4 regions of the Leisingera sp. S232 genome follow, and region 2 is predicted to be linked to each of the others. Evidence: riboswitches for the same ligand, from Rfam matches in the RefSeq annotation. Region 2 holds a riboswitch; each other region holds the start of a gene.
The links. A riboswitch is a leader RNA that binds a small molecule or an ion and turns the genes downstream of it on or off. The one in region 2 is predicted to bind cobalamin.
Positions count from the first base shown of each region.

Region 1: it holds a riboswitch for cobalamin, as region 2 does, so the genes downstream of both, ACP151_RS06930 (DUF1636 family protein) here and ACP151_RS09830 (hypothetical protein) in region 2, are expected to answer to the same signal.
Region 3: it holds a riboswitch for cobalamin, as region 2 does, so the genes downstream of both, ACP151_RS09535 (ABC transporter substrate-binding protein) here and ACP151_RS09830 (hypothetical protein) in region 2, are expected to answer to the same signal.
Region 4: it holds a riboswitch for cobalamin, as region 2 does, so the genes downstream of both, ACP151_RS13285 (DUF4198 domain-containing protein) here and ACP151_RS09830 (hypothetical protein) in region 2, are expected to answer to the same signal.

Region 1 covers NZ_JBNAFX010000006.1:127,618-133,526, forward strand. The annotation lists gene cobN (cobaltochelatase subunit CobN) at 1-710, opposite strand, end outside; gene cobW (cobalamin biosynthesis protein CobW) at 864-1,898, opposite strand; gene ACP151_RS06930 (DUF1636 family protein) at 1,901-2,311, opposite strand; cobalamin riboswitch at 2,409-2,613, opposite strand; gene cobO (cob(I)yrinic acid a,c-diamide adenosyltransferase) at 2,666-3,301, shown strand; gene glpD (glycerol-3-phosphate dehydrogenase) at 3,527-5,119, opposite strand; gene ACP151_RS06945 (DeoR/GlpR family DNA-binding transcription regulator) at 5,112-5,897, opposite strand.
Region 2 covers NZ_JBNAFX010000012.1:49,055-54,963, forward strand. The annotation lists gene nudC (NAD(+) diphosphatase) at 1-970, shown strand, start outside; gene ACP151_RS09825 (SRPBCC family protein) at 1,026-1,493, shown strand; cobalamin riboswitch at 1,723-1,943, shown strand; gene ACP151_RS09830 (hypothetical protein) at 2,051-2,455, shown strand; gene ACP151_RS09835 (protein-tyrosine phosphatase family protein) at 2,502-3,056, opposite strand; gene ACP151_RS09840 (DNA polymerase III subunit gamma/tau) at 3,258-5,072, shown strand; gene ACP151_RS09845 (hypothetical protein) at 5,048-5,446, shown strand; gene ACP151_RS09850 (YbaB/EbfC family nucleoid-associated protein) at 5,457-5,801, shown strand.
Region 3 covers NZ_JBNAFX010000011.1:86,696-92,604, reverse strand. The annotation lists gene ACP151_RS09550 (CheR family methyltransferase) at 1-775, shown strand, start outside; gene ACP151_RS09545 (chemotaxis protein CheD) at 766-1,257, shown strand; gene ACP151_RS09540 (chemotaxis protein CheW) at 1,332-2,867, shown strand; cobalamin riboswitch at 3,094-3,284, shown strand; gene ACP151_RS09535 (ABC transporter substrate-binding protein) at 3,426-4,436, shown strand; gene ACP151_RS09530 (FecCD family ABC transporter permease) at 4,433-5,482, shown strand; partial or broken gene ACP151_RS09525 (ABC transporter ATP-binding protein) at 5,479-5,909, shown strand, end outside.
Region 4 covers NZ_JBNAFX010000021.1:8,995-14,903, forward strand. The annotation lists gene cbiM (cobalt transporter CbiM) at 1-586, opposite strand, end outside; gene ACP151_RS13285 (DUF4198 domain-containing protein) at 597-1,382, opposite strand; cobalamin riboswitch at 1,526-1,740, opposite strand; gene ACP151_RS13290 (DksA/TraR family C4-type zinc finger protein) at 2,144-2,413, opposite strand; gene rpoH (RNA polymerase sigma factor RpoH) at 2,928-3,824, opposite strand; gene ACP151_RS13300 (RluA family pseudouridine synthase) at 3,986-5,011, opposite strand; gene ACP151_RS13305 (DUF6476 family protein) at 5,010-5,315, shown strand; gene ACP151_RS13310 (hypothetical protein) at 5,338-5,909, opposite strand, start outside.

The sequences.
Region 1 (5,909 bases), on a different contig from region 2:
AGGCTGGCAGCAAAGGCGCCGTAGGCAGCGTAGCCGCGGGCGCGGAGTTCTTCGAGCAGCGCATCCACCGGGGCGGTGTCGGCTGCGGTGAGATAGGAACGGTAGAAGCTGACCAGAACCAGCGGTTTGTCCTGCGGAGGGAGGTCGGCCAGCACGCCCCTGGCGGGATCGTAGAAGCCATGCTGGGGCATGGATTTCACGCCAAGGACAGGGCCTGCGTAGAGGCCTGCGGCGAGCGACAGCTGGGCGAGGGCGGCCTGGGCGGCAACGGCGCCGCCGGCGTCGCACAGGGATTGCAGGCGGCGCAGAGTGGAGACGGGCAGGGTGGACAGTTCGTCCAGGCGTGCGTCTTCGCGGCCGTCAGCAGGCAGAACCGCCAGCGCAATGCCTTTGCGGCGGGCGAGATCCTGCAGGGTTGCGAGCCCGTAGGACCAATAGCTTTCGCCACCGATGAGACGGACAAGGACGCCCTTGGCGCCCTCAAGTGTCTGTTCCGCGTAGACGTCGACGGAGAGCGGGTGTTTCAGCGCGACGAGGTTGGCAACCCTGAGGCTGGGTAGCTTGCCGTCTGCCCGGTGCCAGCCTGCGGCAAAGGCACCAAGGTCGCTGTCGGAGAAAGACAACACCACAAGGTCCGCAGGGGTCTGTCCCAGATCCTGCGGGGTGTCGGTCTCGTCAAGGCCGTGGCTTTCGCGGAAGACGACGTGCATCAGTTTCTGCCTTTCCCGGCCAGCAAAACGGTGTCCCGGGGCGCAAGCCCCGGATCGCGCCCGACCCGCTCCGATGGGCGGGCGCGATTGCGCCCACCCCGGAACGGGCGCGATCCTTTCCGCTCATGAAGGTTACGGGTCAGGGGCATCAGCTTAGGCCCCCAGCTCGGCGCGGATCGCCTGTTCGTCGATATCGTCATGCTCGGCGATAACCACCAGGGCAGTCTTGCGCGGCTGCGCGCCCCAGGGCTGATCATATTGCGCGCGCAGGCGCTCACCCACGGCCTGAACCAGCATCCGCATCGGTTTTCCCTCCACCGCGACATAGCCTTTGACGCGCAGGATATTGCGTTCGCGGGCGAGTTTCACGATGGCATTCTGCAGCGATTCCGGATCGGATACTTCGCCCATTTCGACAACGATGCTTTCAAAATCGTCGTGTTCGTGGTCGTGATGGCCGTCGTGATGGCTGGGGCGGGCGTCGAGGTCGTCTTCGGCGGCCGCTTCCAGACCCAGGATAATGCGCGGGTCAATCACACCTTCGCTCATCGGCAGGATCGGCAGCTTGCGGGGGGCTTCGGCCTCGATCACTGTGCGGGCTTTTTCGACGCCTGCGTCTCCGGCCAGGTCGGCCTTGGACAGAAGCACGATGTCGGCGCAGGAAATCTGGTCTTCGAAGACTTCGCTGAGCGGGGTTTCATGGTCGATGCTGTCATCCGCTTCGCGCTGGGCCTGCACGGCGTCCAGATCGGGGGCGAACTGGCCCTTGGCAACTGCTTCGGCATCGGCCAGCGCAATCACGCCGTCGACTGTGATGCGCGAACGGATCGCGGGCCAGTCGAAGGCCTTCAGCAGCGGCTTGGGCAGGGCGAGGCCAGAGGTTTCGATCACGATGTGGTCGGGTTTTTCCGGCAGCTCCATCAGCTGTTCGATGGTGGGGATGAAGTCATCGGCCACGGTGCAGCAGATGCAGCCGTTGGCCAGTTCCATGATGTTTTCCGCCGGGCAGTTTTCATCGGCGCAGGATTTCAGGATGTCGCCGTCGACGCCGGCGGTGCCGAATTCATTCACCACAACAGCCAGCCGTTTGCCTTGCGGGTTCTGCATCAGATGGCGGATCAGCGTGGTTTTGCCCGCGCCGAGAAAGCCGGTGATGACGGTGACGGGGATCTTGTTGAGATCGCTCATGATTACTCCTCGGAAGGGAAGGCGGCCGGCGGGATGCGGGCAACGGATTGTTTGCGGAAAGCTGTGGGGCGCTCGCGCCAGGGCACAAGGCCGTCGGCGGTGGCAGCATAGGCGGCGGTGCCTGCGAGAATCTCTGGGATATGCACGTCCGGGTCCATGTCGCCGTAGACGTAGCTCCAGCGTTCCTCGCCGCCGGTCAGCAGCACGGTGCAGCTGCGCGAGCAGGCCGACAGGCATTTGACGCCGCGGAGGGTCACGCCCTCGGGCATGCCGGCCTCTTTCAGTGCATCATGCAGCAGGGTGCCCGGGCGGGTCGCCTCGGGGTCGGCACCTTCGTTCCGGCAGGTCAGGCATACGGTCAGGGTGACCGGTCCCGGGGTGCGGGCAGCATTGTCCGCCATTTCGTCAGCCATCTTCGCGTCTCCTGTCGCGGCTGGGCTTGTGGGATGGCCAGAAAGGAGCTGTCTCGTGCCAGCTCCTCAACCGGTTGCAGAACACCCCGTCTGCCCGTTGATCTCATCGTCGCTGGCAGGTCTCCCGGCTTGCGGATGCCAAGGCGCGGGGCCTTGCTGGCTATCCTGCCTTCCCGGGTGTTCTCCCAGTGGCATGGCGGCCTCATCCGGTCACGGTCGCGGGGGCGGCTGTGCTTGAGCCTTGGCAGGCCTTCACATTCCCTCTTCGCCTGTTTTCACAGGAACCAGCTGACCCCCCTTGCGCTATGGCGGGCTTCTTTGTCAAGACATGGGGGCAAACAGCTGGAGCACACCATGAGTGAAAAGTCTGAAACCGGCATCTCGGAGGATGAAGCCGCCCGTCACGCGTCCAAAATGGCCAAGAAGAAGGCCGCGCGCGACCGGATGATGAAAACCAAGGAGGGCGAGAAAGGCCTGATCATCGTCCATACCGGGCCGGGCAAGGGTAAGTCTTCGTCCGGCTTTGGCATGATTATGCGCTGTATTGCCCATGGGATGCCATCTGCGGTGGTGCAGTTCATCAAGGGCGCCTGGCAAACTGGCGAACGGACGCTGATCGAGGAAAACTTCAGCGATCTGTGTCAGTTCTATGCGATGGGGGAAGGCTTTACCTGGGAAACCCAGGACAAGGCCCGCGACATCGCTGCCGCGCAAAAAGGCTGGGAGAAGGCCAAGGAGATGATCCTGGACGAGAAAAACACCATGGTTTTGCTCGACGAGATCAATATCGCGCTGCGCTATGAGTATCTGGACCTGGATGAGGTGCTGGAGTTTCTGGTGGAGCAGAAGCCGCCGATGACGCATGTGGTGCTGACAGGCCGGAACGCCAAGGAAGAGCTGATCGAGATCGCGGATCTGGTGACTGAGATGGGCCAGATCAAGCACCCGTTCCGTGCAGGGGTGAAGGCGCAGAAAGGGGTGGAGTTCTAACCCCTTTCAGATCGCAATCTTGAGCAGGCCTGAGGTTTTGCGCTTTGCTTTGCAAATCGCCGGGGGGCGGGGGGGGGGGGGCCCGCCCCCCCCCCCCCCCCCCCCCCCCCCCCCCCCCCCCCCCCCCCCCCCCCCCCCCCCCCCCCCCCCCCCCCAACGCTTTTCAGGGAATCTCTGATTCATTGAAAAGGGGCGGGAGTGCCTCGGTCTATGATGTCCGGACTGTCATCGGGGGCGGGCTGATGATGCCGTGCGGGCGGTCTTCTCGCTGATGTAGGTATCGACCGCCGCGCGCTGTGCATCATCCAGCCGCAGGCCTAGTTTGGTGCGCCGCCACAGGTAATCTTCGCCGGAGCGTACCCATTCGCGGGCAATGGCCCAATCCAGTTCCCGCGCGGTGATGGTCGCGCCGAAGTTCCGGCCCAGGTCCTCTGCGGATTTGGCTGTGCCCAGCACGTCCCAGGACTCGGTGCCGTAGGCGCGGATCAGGCGGCGGGTCCAGTAGGGGGTGAGGAATGGATACTCCACCGCCAGCGCGCTGCGCAGCTTGTCTACATCTGCCACCGCGAAGTCGCCACCGGGCAGGGCAGCACCTGCCGTCCAGTCCGCAGGCAATTGCGGGAACACTTTGCCGATCTTTGCAAGTGCCGCCTCGGCCAGCTTGCGGTAGGTGGTGATCTTGCCGCCGAAGACATTCAGCAGCGGTGCCTGCGCCTGATCCAGTGTCAGAACATATTCGCGAGTCGCTGCGGTGGCTGAGCTGGCACCGTCGTCATAAAGCGGGCGCACGCCGGAATAGGTCCAGACAATGTCTTCGCGCGTGAGCGGTTGATTGAAATATCCGGACGCGAAATCAATCAGATAGTCCTGCTCTGCCGCAGTGCATTCCGGTGCTGTGTCCGGATCCGGGTGGTCGGCGTCGGTGGTGCCGATCAGGGTGAAGTCTTCCTCGTAAGGAATGGCAAAGATGATCCGCCCGTCAGTACCTTGAAAGAAGTAGCAGCGGCCATGGTCGAACAGTTTCGGCACAACGATATGGCTGCCACGCACCAGCCGGACATTTTCACGGCTGTTCTGACCCAGTTTTTGTTTCAGCACATCGGCGACCCAAGGCCCGGCTGCGTTGACCAGCATCTTGGCCCGGTGTTCTTGTTCCAGGTCAGTGGCGTGATCCTTCACCGTGACAATCCAGTGATCAGAGTGGCGCACGGCTGACAGCACTTCGGTCCGGGTCAGGATTTCGGCGCCGCGGGCCTGTGCATCGCGGGCGTTCAGCACCACCAGCCGGGCGTCCTCGATCCAGCAGTCGGAATATTCAAAGGCGGTTTTGAACATGTCTTTCAGCGGCCGTCCTGCCGGGTCGGCGGCCAAATCCAGTTTCGCGGTTCCGGGCAGAATGCCGCGCTTACCTAGAGAGTCGTATAGAAACAGCCCCAGCCGGATCAGCCAGGCCGGGCGGCGTCCTTTCATCCAGGGCATGAGGGTTGTCAAAAGTTTTGAGGTTGGTGTCTCGCTGTCGAACCGCATGTCCCTGTGGAACGGCAGCACAAACCGCATCGGCCAGGAGATATGCGGCATCGCCTTGAGCAGCACCTCGCGTTCGATCAATGCTTCGCGCACCAGCCGGAACTCGAAGTATTCGAGATAGCGTAGGCCGCCGTGGAACAGTTTGGTGGAGGCAGAGGAGGTGGCGGAGGCCAGATCGTTCATCTCGGCCAGGGTCACCGACAGGCCACGACCCGCTGCGTCGCGGGCTATGCCGCAGCCATTGATGCCGCCGCCGATGATGAAAAGATCCGATATGGGCGTGTCAGTCATTTTCGCTGCTTTCGTTTTTTCCTGCGGTCAGGATACGGGTGCCGGCGGCCTGTGCGGCCTTGGCAAAATCTTCCGGCACGGGACGGTCGGTGATCACCACGTCCAAATCCGCAACGTCACAGATCCGCACCGGAGCAGAGCGGGTGAACTTGCTGCCATCGCAGACCAGCACCCGTTGGCGGGCATTTTTCAGGATGGCACGGGCGACTGAAACCTCGCGGGCGTCGTGGTCCATCACCGCGCCGTCGGCATCCAGCGCCGAGGCTCCGATGACGGCGAAATCCACCTTGTATCGGGCAAAGAAATCCACCGCGTCCTCCCCCACGATGGCGCCGTCACTTTGCCGAACAGTGCCGCCTGCCAGGATCAATTCCTTGGCCTGATGGCCCATCATCATGTTGATAATGTTAATATTGTTGGAAATGACTGTGAGGCCGCTGTGGCCGGACAACGCCCGGGCAACCTGTTCAGTGGACGTGCCGATGTTGAGAGAGAGCGAGCAGTTGTCGGGGACCAGCTCTGCCGCCAGAGCAGCCATCGCCAGTTTGTTGCCAGCGTTCAGCTTGCGCCGGTCCTCGTAGCCCTGGCTGGCGGCAGAGCTTAGGCGAACGGCCCCTCCATGTACGCGCGACAGTGCGCCGCGGGCCGACAGATCGCGCAGATCGGTGCGCACGGTCTGCAAGGACACGCCGAAGTGGCGAGAGAGATCCTCAACCTCGACCCGGTCCTGCCGGTTCAGGAGGGCGATGATTTCGTTTTGACGGCCGAGGGCATCCATCTGCTTTCCTTT
Region 2 (5,909 bases):
ACAGGTGACCTTCGGCGGCGGCATGCTGGAGCGCGCCGCGCATCTGCGAAGCGACAGCGCAGCTTTGGAAACAGCCTGGAACACGCCCGGCGCCCAGGTGCTGCTCATGTGGCGGGGCAAACCGCTGACGCGGCAGGAAACGGAGACGGATCTGCCCTGCGGCCTTGCCTGGAGCAAACCGGCCCATCCGCTGGCCGCAGCCTGCAAACCGGATGCGCTGTTTCTTGGACTGACCTCGGACGGCACCCCCTGCTTTGCCTGCGATATCAGCGGCTGGCAGCCTGATGATGTCGACAGTGAGGCTCTCAACAGCTTTGCCGACGCCAGCGAACAACAGCACCCGGACCTGCCGTCGGGCCATGTCTTTGTTGAACTGCGCCGGGTGATGACCCGCCTGTCGCCGCTGGAGGCAGAGCTGGCCGCCACCGCAAAGGCATTGCTGGCCTGGCATCGCAGCCACCGGTATTGCGCCTGCTGCGGCGCCGCCAGCGACATGGCGCAAGCGGGCTGGCAAAGGGTCTGCCCGGCCTGCAAAGCGCCGCATTTTCCGCGGACAGACCCGGTCGTGATCATGCTGATCACCCATGGTGACAGCGTTCTGATGGGCCGCTCGCCCGGCTGGCCGGAAGGGATGTACTCTTTGTTGGCCGGCTTCGTGGAACCGGGAGAGACGCTGGAGGCCGCGGTGCGCCGCGAAGTGCTGGAGGAAACCGGAGTGCAGGTTGGTCCAGTGCGGTACCTGTCGAGTCAACCTTGGGCCTTTCCGATGTCGCTGATGTTTGGCTGTGCAGGTGAGGCCCTGAGCCGTGAGATCACCATCGACCCCGAAGAGATCGAGGATGCGCTGTGGATCGGCCGTCAGGAGATGATGACAGTGTTCGCCGGCGAACATCCGGTTCTGAAACCCGCGCGCAAAGGGGCAATTGCACAGTTTTTGATCAAGAACTGGCTTGCGGACACGCTGGACTAAAGCGCATATTTGGCGGAAACAGCGCGGCTCCCAAGCGGCATATGAGGCAACGCAAATGGAATTTCACAGCAAAGAAGACATCGAGGCTCCGATCGATCATGTCTTTGCGGCCATCTCGGACTTCGAGCAGCTGGAGCGCTCTGCCCTGCGGCGCGGGATAGAGCTGCAGCGCACCGGCGACCTCGCCCAGCCGGAGAACGGCCTGGTTTGGGATCTGACCTTCAATTTTCGCGGCAAGTCGCGCGACATCAAACTGACGATGGCATCATTCACGCCGCCGTCAGGCCTTGTGCTGAATGGCAGCGGCAGTGGCATTGACGGCCGGACAGAGGTTGAGCTGCTGGCCTTGTCGCCACACCGGACCCGTATGTCTGTTCGGCTGGCACTGTCTCCGACCACGCTGACCGGGCGTTTGATGGTGCAATCGCTGAAACTGGCGCGCAGCAATCTCAACCGTCGTTTCAAGCTGCGGCTGGCAGAATACGCCCGCATCACGGAAGAGCGTTTGAACCGAACCGCCTGACAACACCGCCTCCTATCAGCCCTCCGGCATCTACTGCGGCCTGAGCGCAGGCCAGGTGCGGGCAAGGGTGCCCAGTTGGCCGAACTTTCACACTCCCGTCTGTTGCCGGGTCGGCGCGACGGGGCGCCACAGCAGGGATTCGCCGGTTTCCGGCAGATTGCCGAACCCGCGCCGCCACTGGCAGCTAGTGCAGGTGCAGAAAAACGATTGACGACTCGGCAGGCGAACCGCTACCGCTGGTGCCGATGGTTCCCGTGCCACAGAATCTTGTGTCCGGGATCAAAAGGGAACACGGTGCGGCCCGCATTTCAGCAGGCCAAGTCCGAGACTGCCCCCGCAACTGTAAGCGGCGAGCGACCCCGATAGAGCCACTGGCCCGCAAGAGGCCGGGAAGGATCGGGAAAGCGACGACCCGCAAGTCAGGAGACCTGCCATCGGAACTGAAACTCGAACCCGGGCGGGGTGTCCGGGCAGGGTCTGATGGCACCGGCGGCAAACCGTTTTTCATCCGAACTCCTGCTTTCAAGACCCCCGTACCACGCGCGGAGGGCGCAAATATGATGTGGACGGACAAGACGCATTTCTATGCGGCAACGGATTGCAAACACCTGGGGCGCCCCTGCCCCGCGGCAGAGCGGATGATCGCCAAACTGGCCGAAGCAATGACCAAGGCCAAGCCGATGACCCATGAGGATTTCGAAATCACTGGCACTTCTGCCCTGGACGGCTGCCCGCGCAGTTGCCCGGCCCAATTTGTGGCCAGCCATGACCGGATCCGGCTGTTCTGCGGTGTCGGAGAGGAGGCCCCACGTGAAGGCCTGGACCGCTTTGCCGACGCGATCCTCAGCCGTGACGGCACCGGATTTGCCGCGTCAAAACTGGACGCCCGCCCTTGCGCGCTGATGGAGGCGCTGCCGAAAACGGCAGAGGCGCGGCAGGCAGAGCAGATGCTGGCGCTTTAAACCAGCGGATTGGGCACGAAACGGCAAGCCGCAGCGGGCTGCCGACCTATTGCGGGCGCTGCCCTGTCGGGCGGCCGGCATTGGCCCATTCCAGCTGCGCCTGTGTTTCCACCGCACAGGGGCGCACGCTGCGCAGCCGTTCCAGCGCCTGTGCGGGATCTTCGCCGCTTTCGATCATCAGCCGCAGCACAGCCATGCCGGAGCGGCCACAGCCGCCCTGGCAATGCACCAGCACCCGGCCGCCGCCCTCCAGCGCCATCCGCGCCGAAGCGCTGGCCTTGGGCCATATGGCCGCCACCTGCGGGGATGGCACGTCGAAATCCGGCACTGGCAGGTGAATCCATCGGCTGGCCATGCTTTGGATATCGCAGCCCAGCCGATGGCTGCCTGCCGCCGCGTGTTCCTCAGCCGTGGTCATGGAGATCACCAGTCCGGGCTTCCAGGCGTTGATCCGGCCCATGTCGCCGGCATAATCGCCGCCCTTGCCCGGCAAGGGGCACAGGGCCAAAAGCCCGCCCGCGACGGGCACTTCATGGATCGAGATATTCACTGGTACAGGCATTTCCTGCACCGCAGTCCCAGAGGATTTGTCAGATCGCATGCCGCCTCCTTGCGTTGCGTTCCAATTCCCACGCCCGCCCAGGGTCTTGCCAATTGATTCTAACGGCAAAAAGTCAAAAAACAATTCCTTTTCCTGCCTGCCCGCCGCCTGCCCTTCTGCAGTGGACGAACGGGCCGCGCTTCAATACCCTGCGCGGAACGCAGGGCGCGCGCCCGCACACCGAATCCGGCACGAGACATCATGAACGACATCCCCAGCGGCACCACCGGCGACACCGGCCAATCCCAATATCAGGTTCTGGCCCGCAAATACCGGCCAGAAACCTTTGCCGATCTGGTGGGTCAGGACGCCATGGTGCGCACCCTGAAGAACGCTTTTGCGGCTGACCGGATCGCCCAGGCCTTTATCATGACCGGCATCCGCGGCACCGGTAAGACCACCACCGCGCGGATCATCGCCAAGGGGATGAACTGCGTCGGTGAGGACGGCCAGGGCGGCCCCACCACCGATCCCTGCGGCACATGCGAACATTGCACCGCCATCATGGAAGGCCGCCATGTCGATGTGATGGAAATGGACGCGGCTAGCCGCACCGGTGTCAACGACATCCGCGAGATCATTGACAGCGTGCAGTACCGCGCCGCGTCGGCCCGCTACAAGATCTACATCATCGACGAAGTTCACATGCTGTCGACCTCTGCGTTCAACGCCCTGTTGAAGACGCTGGAGGAACCGCCGGCGCATGTGAAATTCATCTTTGCCACCACCGAAATCCGTAAGGTACCGGTGACCGTTCTGTCGCGGTGTCAGCGGTTCGACCTGCGCCGGATCGAGCCGGAAGTGATGATTGCGCTGCTGCGCAAGATCGCCGGTGCCGAAGGTGCTGAAATTGCCGAGGATGCGCTGGCGCTGATCACCCGCGCCGCCGAAGGCTCTGCGCGCGATGCAACCTCGCTGCTGGATCAGGCGATTTCCCATGGCGCCGGTGAGACCACCGCCGATCAGGTCCGCGCCATGCTGGGGCTTGCCGACCGTGGCCGGGTGCTGGACCTGATGGACATGATCCTGCGCGGCGATGCGGCCGCAGCTTTGACGGAACTCAGCGGCCAATACGCCGAGGGCGCCGACCCGCTGGCGGTGCTGCGCGATCTGGCAGAGATCACCCATTGGGTCTCAGTCGTGAAGATCACGCCGGACGCGGCTGAGGACCCCACCGTCAGCCCGGATGAGCGCGCTCGTGGCAAGGCGATGGCCGATGCGCTGGCAATGCGCGTCCTGACCCGCATGTGGCAGATGCTGCTGAAGGCGCTGGAGGAAGTGGCCGCGGCCCCGAACGCGATGATGGCGGCAGAGATGGCAGTGATCCGCCTGACCCATGTGGCCGATCTGCCCAGCCCCGAGGAATTGATCCGCAAGCTGCAGGACACGCCGCCCCCGCCGCCCGCCGCCCCGGGCGGTCCCGGCGGTGGTGCGCAGATGCAGGGCATGGGCGCCCAGACGCTTGGCAGCGCGGCACCCGGCGGCGGAGGTGGCGGCGGCGGCCCTGCGGGCGGCGCCCCGGTTGCCCATGGCGGCGGCGGCACGGTGACGGCGCTGGCACCACAGGCCAGTTCTGCCCTCGCCCGTTACCCAAGTTTCGAACATGTGGTCGAACTGATCCGCACCAACCGCGACGTGAAACTGCTGGTGGAGGTGGAAACCGGTGTGCGGCTGGTCGCCTACCAGCCGGGACGGATCGAGTTCACGCCCTCGGCCCAGGCGCCGCGCGATCTGGCCGCCCGGCTTGGTTCCGCACTGCAGAACTGGACCGGCGCCCGATGGGTGGTCTCCATCGCGCCGGATGGCGAGGCAGCCACCATTGCCGAGATCCGCGATGCGGCTGAGAACGCCCTGCGGCAAGAAGCCACTGCGCATCCGCTGGTGCAGGCGGTGCTGGAAAGCTTTCCCAAGGCCAAGATCACCCGCATCCGCACGCCCGAGGAACTGGCTGCCGAAGTCGCAGCTGAGGCGCTGCCAGAGGTGGAGGACGAATGGGATCCGTTCGAGGACGGGTAACCGCCGGCCTGACCGCCCTGTTGCTCACCCTGCCGGCAGCTGCCTTTGCCACCACCTGCTTTGATACAGGAGAAGCACGTGAAAGCGCGTGGGATGTGTTTTTGCGGCTCTCGTCCAAACCTGTTGCACTGGCGCTCTTCGCCCTTGCCGGATTCGCGCTCTACTCTAGAAAGCGCGGCCTGTTCGCAATCGCCGGCCTTCTTTGGGCCGCTCTTGCATGCGTCATAGCCGTGGATAACCATGAAGTTTTCTTCGATGATAAGAAGGCCATGGGCATAATCCAGGACTGCACGGCCTCCCCCCACTTGTTCATCGCGCTTGCAATTGCGATATGTGCGGGGATGATTTACGGCGCGCTGCGCCTCCGCACTTAGGAGAATACAGATGCTCAAAGGCCTCGGCGGTCTTGGCGACATGGCCAAGATGATGAAATCGGCACAGGAACTGCAGACCAAGATGGCGCAGATGCAGGAAGAGCTGCACAACGTCATGGTAACCGGCGAGGCCGGCGCGGGTCTGGTCAAAGCCACCGCCTCTGCCAAGGGCGACCTGAAAGGCCTGGATATCGATCCCTCGATCTTCAATGGCGACGACAAGGAAGTGGTCGAGGACCTGATCCTGGCCGCCATCAAGGACGCGCAGGCCAAGGCAGCCGAGAAAGCACAGGATGAGATGGCCAAGCTGACTGAGAGCATGGGCCTGCCCAAGGACATCAAACTGCCGTTCTGAACGGTGTTTGCAGAACCGGAAAGGGCGGCCTTGGTGCCGCCTTTTCTTTGCCCGCCAATCGCTGCCGGCCGCACGTTGTCTCCAGTCGGTCTGTCAGGGCGCGCCGCC
Region 3 (5,909 bases), on a different contig from region 2:
GATCACCATCGGGGAAACGCGCAAAACGATGCTTGTCAGCCGCCTGCGCAGGCGCTTGCGCGAGGTCGAGGAGCCGAGCTTCGGTGCCTATATCTCCCGGCTGGCCTCCGATCCTGAAGAAATGCAGGAACTGACCAACCGGGTGACGACGAACGAGACTTATTTTTACCGTACTCCGCGGGTGTGGGACTATTTCCAGAGCGTGTTTTTGCCGGAGTTCCAGTCCAAGGGCGGCAACCGCAAAATCCGGGTTTGGTCGGCAGCGGCTTCAACCGGAGAGGAAGCCCATACCATCGGCACCATTCTGGAGCAGCTGCGGCTGGAGACGCCGGGCTTCGACTATTCTGTTCTGGGCACTGATGTGTCCTCGCGGGTTTTGGATATCGCACAAGCAGGGGTCTACAATGGCCGCTCGATTACCCGGTTCCGAAAGGACCAGCCCGCGCTGTTTGCAAGCCACATGACGGGCAGCGATGCGGAAGGATACAAAGCCGTGCCGCAGATCCGTGCCCGCTTGAAATTCAAGCTTCACAATTTGCTGGAGAAGCTTGGCGGCACCAGCCCGTTTGATGCGGTTTTTCTGCGTAACGTGCTGATCTACTTCACTGATGAAGACCAGGAGAAAATCCTTCGGCATGTCCGGGACTTGATCAAGCCGGATGGGGTTCTGTTCATCGGCGAAAGTGAAACACTGAACAATCTGCGCACCGGGTTTGAGCAAGTGGCCCCGATTATCTACCGGCCGGCGGCCAGGGTGGGCAACTCATGCACGTGAATGAAGTTCAGAAGATTCACGTGCAGATCGGCCAGGTCAAAACCGGCCAGGCCGGGCAATCCCTGCATGCAATTCTAGGATCCTGCATCGGTTTGGGTTTGCTGAACCCGGCCGCGGGGCTCTATGGGCTGGCACATTGCCTGCTGTCCAAATCACCGGGAACCACGGATGCGATCAGCGGCAGGCATGTGGATCAGGCGCTTCTTTCGTTGCAGTCCCTGATGGACCTGTCCGGCAAGGAGCTACGCAAGATCCAAGCCATTGTTGTTGGCGGCGCCAATATGACAATGCCTGCCGACACTGAACCTGACCGGCTTGTCGGCAGTATCAATGCCCGTTCTGCTTACCGGGCTCTTCGGGAGGCCGGTGTCCGCAATATCTACGAGGATGTTGGCGGCATGCAGGGCAGGCAGGTGACTATCAACTGCACAACCGGTGAGTTCACGGTGGCATCCATACCGCGCTTGGGAGTGAAATCATGACACCGGAGAATTCAGAGCCGCTGATCCTTGGCTCAAATGATCTGCCTGCCTGCCAGGAACCCCGCCTTGCGGAAATGGCAGGGATGAGCGCAGATCCCCGGCAGAGTATTTCCGCGGCGCCGGGCGGCAGTGCGAAACAGGTGCAGGCGGACAAATATGGCTCTTTTTTTATAGCCGACAGCGAATTTGCAATCTCCGTTTCTGCCCTCCACGAGATTGTCAACGAACCGGAGGAAATTTCACCGGTGCCGCTTGCGCCGCCTTTTATGCTGGGCCTATTCAACCTCCGGGGCATGATTATTCCTGTGATTGAATTGCGCAAATTGCTGGAATTTCCGGAGGATAAGGATCCAGGACCACGAAAAGTCGCCATCATTGAACATGGCGAACATTGTATTGGCCTGCTTTTTGACAGAACCGGTGAGGTCCTGAATGGGAAAGGTGTGGCGCGGGTGGATTTCCGGCCCAACGGCGAGGGCATCAAGGATGTCGTCGTCGACGGGGTGCTGAAATTCGATAGCGGTGAAAGACTGGTGCAGATCCTTGATCCGCACGAATTGCTGAACCTGGAGCAATTGCCGAGAGCAGACAATACCTCCGGTAGGGAGACCGTAAAACAAAGTCGGGGCAAGAAGCTTGCCTGTGTGTCTTTCCAAACCGGGCACACGACCTGCGCAGTTGATCTTCGCTACGTGAAAGAAGTCAGAACAGTTCCCAAGCTGGAGCAATCGTTGCTGACAGGGGGGAACGTAATTGGCACCACGAACCTGCGTGGCGTTATTCTGCCCATCATAGATTTCCGTGGTTTCATGGGCGATGAAGCAAAGTTTACCCTTGGGGCCACTGTGCCAAAGGACCGGCGGATGCTGGTGATCGAAACCGCAGAGGGACCGGTCGGGCTTATGGTGTTCTCGATTGACAGCATTCTGCCGTATTTCAAGGACGAGATCCTGCCATTTGCAAAACTGGCTCTGCCGCGCGGCGATCTGGTGGATGGGTGCCTGCTTGATAAGAACGATCAGATCGTGATGATGCTGGACCCGGCGAAACTTTCGACAGAGCCGAGCTTTCTGGCTGCGGCAAAATCCTGTCAGGAAGTGTTCCCGCCTGAAGAGGTGGATGATGAGGTCGCTGAACTGGAGGCGCGGGCCAAGCGTCGAACCTTCATCAAGTTCACTTTTGACAGGAAATTTGCTCTCGACACGTCACATGTCAGCGAAGTGATCAATCGGCCACAGGAGCTGCTTGAGCCACCGTTTTCCCTGAGCTTTGTCGAGGGCATCCTGAATTTGCGCGGCGAGTTGATCACATTGTTTAACCCCCGGCTTCTGTATGGTCTGCCACCGGCGCCAGGGCGCAATCAAAAGGTGCTGATATTCAAGCACGGTCAGCAGAAGTTCGGCATTCTGGTGGACACGGTCGATGAGATAATCATCACCACTGAAAACCGTGTCGTTGAGTTGAAATCCATGGATCAGCAAAGTACTTCCAAAAGCATCTCGGAGGATGTTACCGGCTGCTTGCAGCACTCCAACTCGGACGGTGTCTTCGAAACGATAATGATTCTGGATACCAAGGCGCTGGTGGACCGCTGTTTCCACGCCGCATAACAGCGGCTCACGGCCAAGCCGCGGATCAAAGCGCAGAGCCAGCAAAGCAGACGCCGCAGACCGGTGCCAGGGCAGGTCCCGCGCCGGTCGCTGCCCAGGGCGGTGGGGGCATCGCAGCCCGTGTTGGACATGCCATTCTTTAGGTGTTCTACCGGATGAAACCGACCGGGAGACGGAAGATTTTGATGGCCCCGAAGAACTTTTTCTTGCCGCAGCAAAGGCGATGCGCTACGCGCGTTTTGCCGGTCCCGAAAGGGCTAAGAGGGAAGCCGCGGCACCTTGGGTGCTAAACGGAACTGCCCCCGCAACTGTAGGCGGAGAGTGCTGTGCCAGGATGTCACTGGGTCTGGAAACCCGGGAAGACGGCGCAGGCAATGACACGCCAGTCAGGAGACCTGCCGGTGAAAACTGAAGCACACCGGACGGGGTTGTCCGGGGAGGTTGCCGGTAAGATGCTGCTCCGTTCCAGGTGCCGCAATGCGAGGGCTGGACCCTCAGTTTTACCGGTCAATGCCCTTTCACCCGTTCTCCGGTCATTGACACATGGAGATCGAAATCATGTATCTACGTTCCGGCCTGATGGGCCTATTTTTCATTGCTGCCGCACAGGCTGCAACTGCGGATGAAAACTTCCCGCTGACTCTGCAAAACTGCGGCGAAACTGTCACCTTCGAGGCGCCAGTTTCGTCTTCTGTAACGGTCGGCCAGGCCGCTACAGAGGTGCTTTTCGCCCTCGGGTTGGGCGACAAGGTTCTGGGCACTTCGGTTTGGTTCAATGACGTGCTGCCGGAATACGCGGAGGTAAACGCCAAGATCGACCGACTGGCCGACAACGACCCAAGTTTTGAAAGCGTGGTCGCCAAACGTCCGGGCCTGGTTGCGGCGCAATACGAATGGCATGTCGGCCCAGAAGGCGTGGTGGCCAAGCGTGAACAGTTCCACGACCTTGGCATTCCGACCTATGTGATGCCCGCTGATTGCGTTGGCAAGGACAATACCACCGGCGGCGACGGCACCCGAACGCAGATGTTCACCACCGATAGCCTCTATCAGGGCATCGAGGAGCTGGCGGCGATCTTTGGCGAGGCTGAAAAAGGTGCAGAGCTGGTTGCCGACTACAAGGCGCGCGAAGCCGCAGCGGTTGCAAAGGCGCAAGAGGTTGCGCTTACGGATGCGTCTGCCGTGTTCTGGTTCTCCTCTCCGGAAATGGAAAGCGATCCGTTTGTGGCCGGGCAGAAGGGCGCGCCGGGCTACATGATGCAGCAGCTGGGCCTGAAAAATGTCATCGAGACCGACGAGGAATGGCCGACCGTTGGCTGGGAAACTATTGCCAAGGCCAACCCTACGGTGATCGTGATTGCCCGCATGGACCGTCGCCGTTTCGCTGCGGACGACTATCAGAAGAAACTGGAGTTCCTGAACAATGACCCAGTTGCCAGCCAGATGGAGGCTGTGAAGAACGGTCATATCGTGGTGATGGACGCCCAGGCCATGGACGCCACCATCCGCGCCATCCCGGCGCTGGAGGATCTGGCCGCCGAACTCAGCGCGATCGGCAACGGCGCATGAGCGCAGCCGCCGCACTGGCCTGGCAGGGTGTCCGGGGCGCTTGCCTGGCGCTGCCGGTGCTGGCTGCGGCGGTTCTGGCAGGCGCAATGATCGGGGAAACCCCGCTTGCGCCTGATCTTGTGCTGTCTGTTATTGCCAACAAGCTGGCCGGGGCAGGCCTGCCGGTGGATCCGGTGGACCAGGGCATTATCTGGAGCTACCGGCTGCCGCGCGCGCTGGTGGCTGCGGCCTGCGGTGCGGCCTTGGCCGTCTCCGGTGTGGTGCTGCAGGCTTTGCTGCGCAACGCGCTGGCAGACCCTTATATCCTTGGAATTTCGGCAGGGGCGTCAACGGGAGCGGTTGCCGTGACGATCGCGGGTCTTGGCGGCGGCGCCCTGTCCCTCTCTTTCGGGGCTTTCAACGGGGCACTTCTTGCCTTCGGATTTGTTGCCATTCTGGCGCGGGCCGCAGGGGCAGGGAGCAGCCGCGCCGCGGCGGCTCAGATTATCCTGGCAGGCATCGCAGGTTCACAGCTGTTCAATGCACTCACGGCTTTCATCATTGCCAAATCCGCCAATGCCGATCAGGCGCGCGGCATCATGTTCTGGCTTATGGGCAACCTCAGCGGCGTTCGCTGGCCGGATGTCTGGCTGGCGGTGCCGCTGGCGCTGGCTGGCTGGCTCATCTGCCGGTTTCATGCGCGGGCGCTGGATGCTTTCACTTTCGGGAGCGATTCTGCGGCCGCACTTGGCATCCCGGTCCGCCGGGTGCAGGTGGTACTGATCTTTGCCACTGCACTGACCACTGCTGTTATGGTCTCGATCGTTGGATCCATCGGTTTCGTCGGCCTGGTGATCCCGCACGCGGCGCGGTTTCTGGTGGGCCCGGGCCACCGCAGGCTGATGCCTGCTGCGGCGCTGATTGGTGCGGTGTTCCTGATCGCGGCTGACATCGTATCCCGCGTCATTATTCCTGGTCAGGTGTTGCCCATCGGCGTGGTCACCGCATTGATCGGAGCGCCGTCCTTTGCGGTGATACTGGTGCGTGGGCAAAGGGCTGCGCGATGAAGATTGAAGCCCGAAACCTCTCATTTTCCGTGCGTGGCAAATGCCTGCTGGAGGACGTTTCGCTGACAGTGCAGCCAGGCGAGTCACTGGCGCTGGTTGGCCCCAATGGCTCTGGCAAGTCGACCCTGATGCGGCTGCTCTGCGGCCTGGTAAAACCCGTGCAAGGCGACGTGCTGCTGGCAGAGCAGCCATTGGCCCGGCTGACGCGCCGACAGGCCGCCCAGCGGATTGCAATTGTCGAGCAACAAGCAGACACCGCTGAGCGCATTACCGCGCGCTCAGTGGTGGAGCTGGGCCGCATCCCGTGGCTGTCGGCCCTGTCCCCCTGGAGCAGTGAAGACACGCAGCTGGTGGATGATGCGCTTCGCACTGTGGAAATGGAAGGTTTTGCGCAACGGGAATGGGCAACTCTGTCCGGTGGCGAGCG
Region 4 (5,909 bases), on a different contig from region 2:
GTTCGGGCTTCACCCGCCGGGCAAGGAAAATGGCGGCGCCGGACAAAAGCGCCTCGATCAACATCACTGGGATATGGGAAAAGAACACAAGCTTGGCGGCAAGAATGAATTCGTCACCAGACAGCATCAGCGATACTGCAACAGCAAGAGTCGTGAGGGCAATTGCCACACCGCCGCCAATGCCTCCCCAGATCGCCCCCTGCAGCGGCGAGCCACGGGCCACCAGTGGCCGGAACATCAGGCCGACCAGAACTGCAGGCAAGGCAATGTTCACGGCGTTTACGCCCAGCACTGTCAGCCCGCCAAAGCCGAAGAAAACCGCCTGCAGCAACAGGCCGACAAACAGGGCCGGGAACGCGGCCCAGCCCAGCACCAGCCCAGCCAGCCCGTTCAGGATCAGATGAACCGAACTGGGGCCGATCGGCACATGGATCAGCGAAGCGACAAAGAAACTGGCCGAAAGCACCCCTGCCGCCGGAATACGTTCCAGCGGCAGTTTACGCAGACCCATAGCAACACCGCCGACGGCGGCAATCGCGCCGCCGATGACAACCGGGTTCGACAGTGCGCCGTCTACGATATGCATCGGTCTACTTTCACTTCAGCTCTTCAGCGTGGATCCACAGCACTGCATCCTGGCTAAGCTCCTTGCCTTCGTGTTCCGTCGCCGGACCGGAGCCCAGAGCGGCAAAGCCCCAGTAACCCGCTCTCGGAATCCCAAAAGAGAACACGCCGTTTTGATCGGCAATGGCCACAATCGCTCCGCCCGGCATCTCACCAACGGTGGGGCTGGTGGTGGCAAACTTGTCGAGATCAGGCTCAGCCGCCATAAATTCGATTTCAATCTCGGCACCCGGAACCGGTTTGCCGTCAGCCAGAACCTGACCAGAGAACGTGGACCCCACAATGACGTTGTAAGGCTTGTTCAGCGGCAGGATTTCGGTGTCCAGGCCAACCGGCTGATCCCAATCAGACGGCAGCGTGTTGCGGTTCAGCACGACCTTGGCAATCTGCTGGATGTAGATGTCTTCGCTTTCCTCGTAATAAGGCGCGGGCACAGTCACCACAACATAGTCGCCGGAGCGTTTCACCGGCACCGAGGCCTTATAGGCCGAGGCTTCGTTCTCAACTCCTTTGAAGGTGGCTGGCTCCAGACGATCCGACAGGTCAATCTTCTCGCCCTTGTGGATCATGAAGAATTCTTCCGGCTTGCCCATATCCATCGCATGGCCATTGGCCATCGGGTGCCAGAACACCAGCCCCATCGGCACATCGCCAGGTTTTTCGATCAGCGCTTGCTCAGTGTAGTTCAGCTGGAAATGCGCCGACGCAGCAGTCGGCAGGGAAACGGCCAGAGCTGCGGCCAGGTAGTTCAGTTTCATTTCGTCCTCATTCAACGACGCAGGCGCACCTGCAATCAGGAATGAACAACGGGGAGTAGTGGCACGGGATCGCCTGAACGACAGTCGCGCCAGACGCGCACCCCGGCGTCCGGTGGAAAAGACCCGATTCTCCGCAGACGGAGTCTCGGCCCTCGTGTCCGGCAGGTCTCCTGACTCGCGGGTCTCGGTTCCGCTGGCCTTCCCGGGACATGTCCCAGTGGCGTTTTCAGCGTCACTCACCGCTCACAGTTGCGGGGGCAGTCACGGATTTGGTCCCTTTTGGGTACGCCGCACCGTGTTCCCTATTTCTTCCGCTGCGCATTGAAACACTCGCGGAACCGGTCACTCTGGCTGAATGTCAAACCGCCTATTCTGTGTCAAGAGAATCCTATTCTATTCACCTGACCGCTGCCTTCCATAGTTTTGCCTGTCTGGCTGTTCCGCCCGATGTTTCGCCGCCTGTGCCGCAACAACTGCTGTCAGAGGAACAACATCAAGTCGCGGTGCATCCCCCAGTTCACTTTGCCGGTTCTGTTGCTGGCGGCGCCAAACTTCACCGTGGTCGATTAATGGGATGATGGGCTGTGCAGACAGCTATCTGCACATGGGTCATCCGTCGCTTGACCGGCTGAAGTAGGTAAACTGGCACAGGTTATGGGACTATGCCTTGGGCTGGCTGGACCGCCTGCTGTCGGTACCCCGTTTTTCCTGCCTGAAAATGCGGCTGCCAGATGAACTGACACCACCCAACGGACACACCACTATTTCAGCTGGCTGTCCTTGGAGCCGCGCCGGTTGATGCCTGCGCGCGCCTGGCGGACTCCATCGCGTTCTTGCTGACAGTCAAGGCACAGCTTAACGCCGGGAATTGCAATGCGGCGCTTTTCCGGGATTGGCTCCTCGCATTCGGCACAATGGGTCAGGCTTTCGCCCATGGGGCGTTTCTGCGCCTTCAGCCGCGCCAGTTCATCATTGATCGAAGCTTCGATCTGCTCGGTCACTGCGCCGTCCTGCGCCCAGCCGCCTGCCATGGTCCTTCCTCCTGTGCCAGAGGCGAGATTTTAGGGACGTCGAGGCCAGCTGACCAGTGGCAACCGACGGCAATTTCCGAGTAATTCTGTCAACTATTTGATTTTGTTGAACTTTTCGTTGACCACCCTGCCACTGGCCGCTACATAGAATACAGAATTTGCACGCAAGCCAGAATCACCGGCCGCAAGCAGCCAGCGCTCCAGCCCCCCCACAGGGCAGCCAGACAGCTCGCTACGCCAGCAACCAAAGTGATTTCAGCCAGCCGCACAATGATGAGCGGACCACCAGCCAGCACTTCTGCCAGCTCTCCGCCGCGCACCCAGCAATGCGCCAGGCCCGCGCCAGGCAGATCTCCCCGCAAGCACTTGCCAGCAAGGAAGGTCAGCACATCTGACCGAATGTTTCGCGTGCGAAACATTGCGGCAGAAGCACTGCCGTAACACCAGCGTCATTGTCAGAAGCAAAAAAAGCGGTGCAATGCACCGCCCTTCCCTTTGCTGCCGCCCCCTGAGATCAGGCGCCGTTCAGCATCCCTTTGTCCATCGCCAGGTCGCGCATCTTCTTCTGAAGCTTCTCAAACGCCCTGACTTCGATCTGCCGGATACGCTCGCGGCTGACATTGTACTGGGTGCTCAGCTCCTCCAGCGTGACGGCCTGATCCATCAGGCGGCGCTGGGTCAGGATGTCTTTCTCGCGATCGTTCAGCACGTCCAGCGCCTCGACCAGCAACTCGCGGCGGGCCTCCAGTTCATCACGGGCCTCATAGTCGCCAGCCTGGTCAGCGTCCTCGTCCTCCAGCCAGTCCTGCCATTGCATCGTGCCTTCGCCCTCTGAGCCGACGGTGGCATTCAGGGACGCATCCCCGCCGGACATGCGGCGGTTCATCGAGATCACCTCGTCCTCAGTCACGCCAAGGTCGTAGGCAATCCGCGCGACATTCTCGGGGCGCAGGTCGCCATCTTCCAGCGCGCCGATGCGGGCCTTGGCCTTGCGCAGATTGAAAAACAGCTTCTTCTGCGCTGAGGTGGTGCCGAGTTTCACCAGCGACCAGGACCGCAGGATATATTCTTGGATCGAGGCACGGATCCACCACATGGCATAAGTTGCCAGACGGAAGCCCTTTTCGGGGTCAAAACGTTTCACCGCCTGCATCAGGCCAACGTTCGCTTCTGAGATCACTTCGGCCTGCGGCAGGCCATAGCCGCGGTAGCCCATGGCAATCTTGGCCGCGAGCCGCAGATGGGAAGTCACCATCTGATGCGCAGACTTTGCGTCCTGCTCCTCGACCCAGCGCTTGGCCAGCATGTATTCTTCTTCCGGCTCCAGCAGCGGAAACTTGCGGATTTCCTGGAGATACCGGTTCAGGCCGCCTTCGGGCGTCGGGGCAGGCAGGTTTGCATAATTCGCCATATTAAAGTGTCCCTCCCAAATGTATAAGGACTTAACATTAGCGCATATGTGATAGCGCTAAGCCCTTTTCAAGGACCGCTTATGGAATTCTTGTATGTTAGCCCGATGATACCGGTCTGTGAATTGCATCACAGGCTGGAACACGCTTATTTGCTGGCAATTTACTGACGCAGTGCGGCCAGCAACTGCGCCATGTCCTGCGGCAGCGGCGCCTCAAACCTGAGCGGCGCGCCCGTCACCGGGTGATTGAACCCCAGAACAGCAGCATGCAGCGCCTGGCGCGGGAAAGCCTGCACCGCCGCCTGTGCGGCTTCGTTCAGAGCCTTGCTTGCCAGTTTGCGGCGACCACCATAGGTGGGGTCACCGATCAACCCATGGCCGGCATGGGCCATATGCACCCGGATTTGATGGGTGCGGCCGGTTTCCAGCCAGCATTCGATCAACGCTGCACAGGACGGATTACCGAACCCCTCCACGATGCGGGCACGCGTTACCGCATGACGACCACCCTGAAACAGCACGGCCTGGCGCTGGCGGTCCGTCTTGTGGCGGGCCAGCTGGGTGGTGAGCTTGAGGATATTGCCCGGCTCAAAACTGGCACCTCTAACGCCGCGCAGGCGGGGATCGTTTCCATCCGGCACCCCATAGCAGATTGCCTGATAATAGCGCTCCACCGTGTGTTTCTCGAACTGCACGGCTAGCCCCTGGTGGGCAGCATCGGACTTGGCCACAACCAGCAGACCGCTGGTCTCCTTGTCGATCCGGTGCACAATGCCGGGACGCTTCACGCCGCCGACACCAGACAAGTTGCCACCGAAATGGTGCAAAAGCGCATTGACCAATGTGCCCGACGGCGAACCCGGCGCCGGGTGCACCACCATGCCTGCAGGTTTATTGATGACAATGAGATCGTCGTCCTCGAACAGGATCTCCAGCGGGATGTCTTCGGGGCCGATGTGGCTGTCCTCGGCCTCTTCGACTTGGATGGCGATCTGCGCGCCCTCTTCAACCTTGGCCTTGGCGTCCTGCACCACAGTGCCATCCACAGTCAGTGCACCCTCTTCGATCAAACGCGCCAGTCGGGTGCGCGACAGCGACGCCTCCTCTGGCACATCACGCGAAACCGCTTTATCAAGCCGCTTAGGCGGGTTTTCCGCGATGACAAATTCAATCCGGCGGCTGCCCATGACTGATCCTTCCGAGACCGAAATCCAACAGGAACCGCCACAGATCCGGTTTCTGCGGCGGCTGGTGACCACGCTGACCGTGGTGATGATTGGCGGGCTTGTAGTGATTATCTCGCTGCTTGTCATCCGCCTGCAGTCAGGCGATGCGCCGCTGCCCGCAGAAATCACACTGCCCGCAGGCGCCAAAGCCGAGGCCGTGACGCTGGGACCCGACTGGATCGCCATTGTCAGCCAAGACAACCGCATCCTGATCTTCGACCGCGACAGCGGCGCGTTGCGCCAGGAAATTCAGATCACCAAGTAACCGGCACCGGGCGCAGGTCCGGTCAGGACCGGAGCAGCACCTTGTTGGAATCAATAGCAGCGGCAATCTGTGCGTATTGCGTCTGCCGTTCCTGCGCAGCTTCTGCACTGCGCAAAAGGACGGTGGCCGCCTCCTCAAGAATACGGACCGCCTCCTGGTTTACTGCAGCCTGGGCGACAGAACTGACGGCTGTCAGCGGCCGACTGGTGCGTTCGGCAGGATTCGCAGAGCTGGTCACGGTCACCCGGCCTCGGGTGGGATCGCTGTTTTGGCGGGCCAGCCGCTTCAACCGCTGAGACGTTTCCTGCAGGACACCGCGCACCTCGTCGTAATCGGTGCCGTCCGGAATTCCATCTGCGGCGGTTTCCAGGCGCTCAGACAGGCAGTCCACATTCAGCGCCGGATCACCCGCTGCCCGGCAGAACGCCTTTGCTGCCGCCAGTGTCGCGAGCATTTCACTCAGGAAGGCGGCCGAACCGAACTCCCCTGCGGGGATCACAACCGAATACGTAACCGGAGCCTGAGCCAAGGCCGGCACGCTTCCGGCCGCCAGGCAGGAGATGCCTGCGGTTAGACCTTTGATGGCTGTCTTGA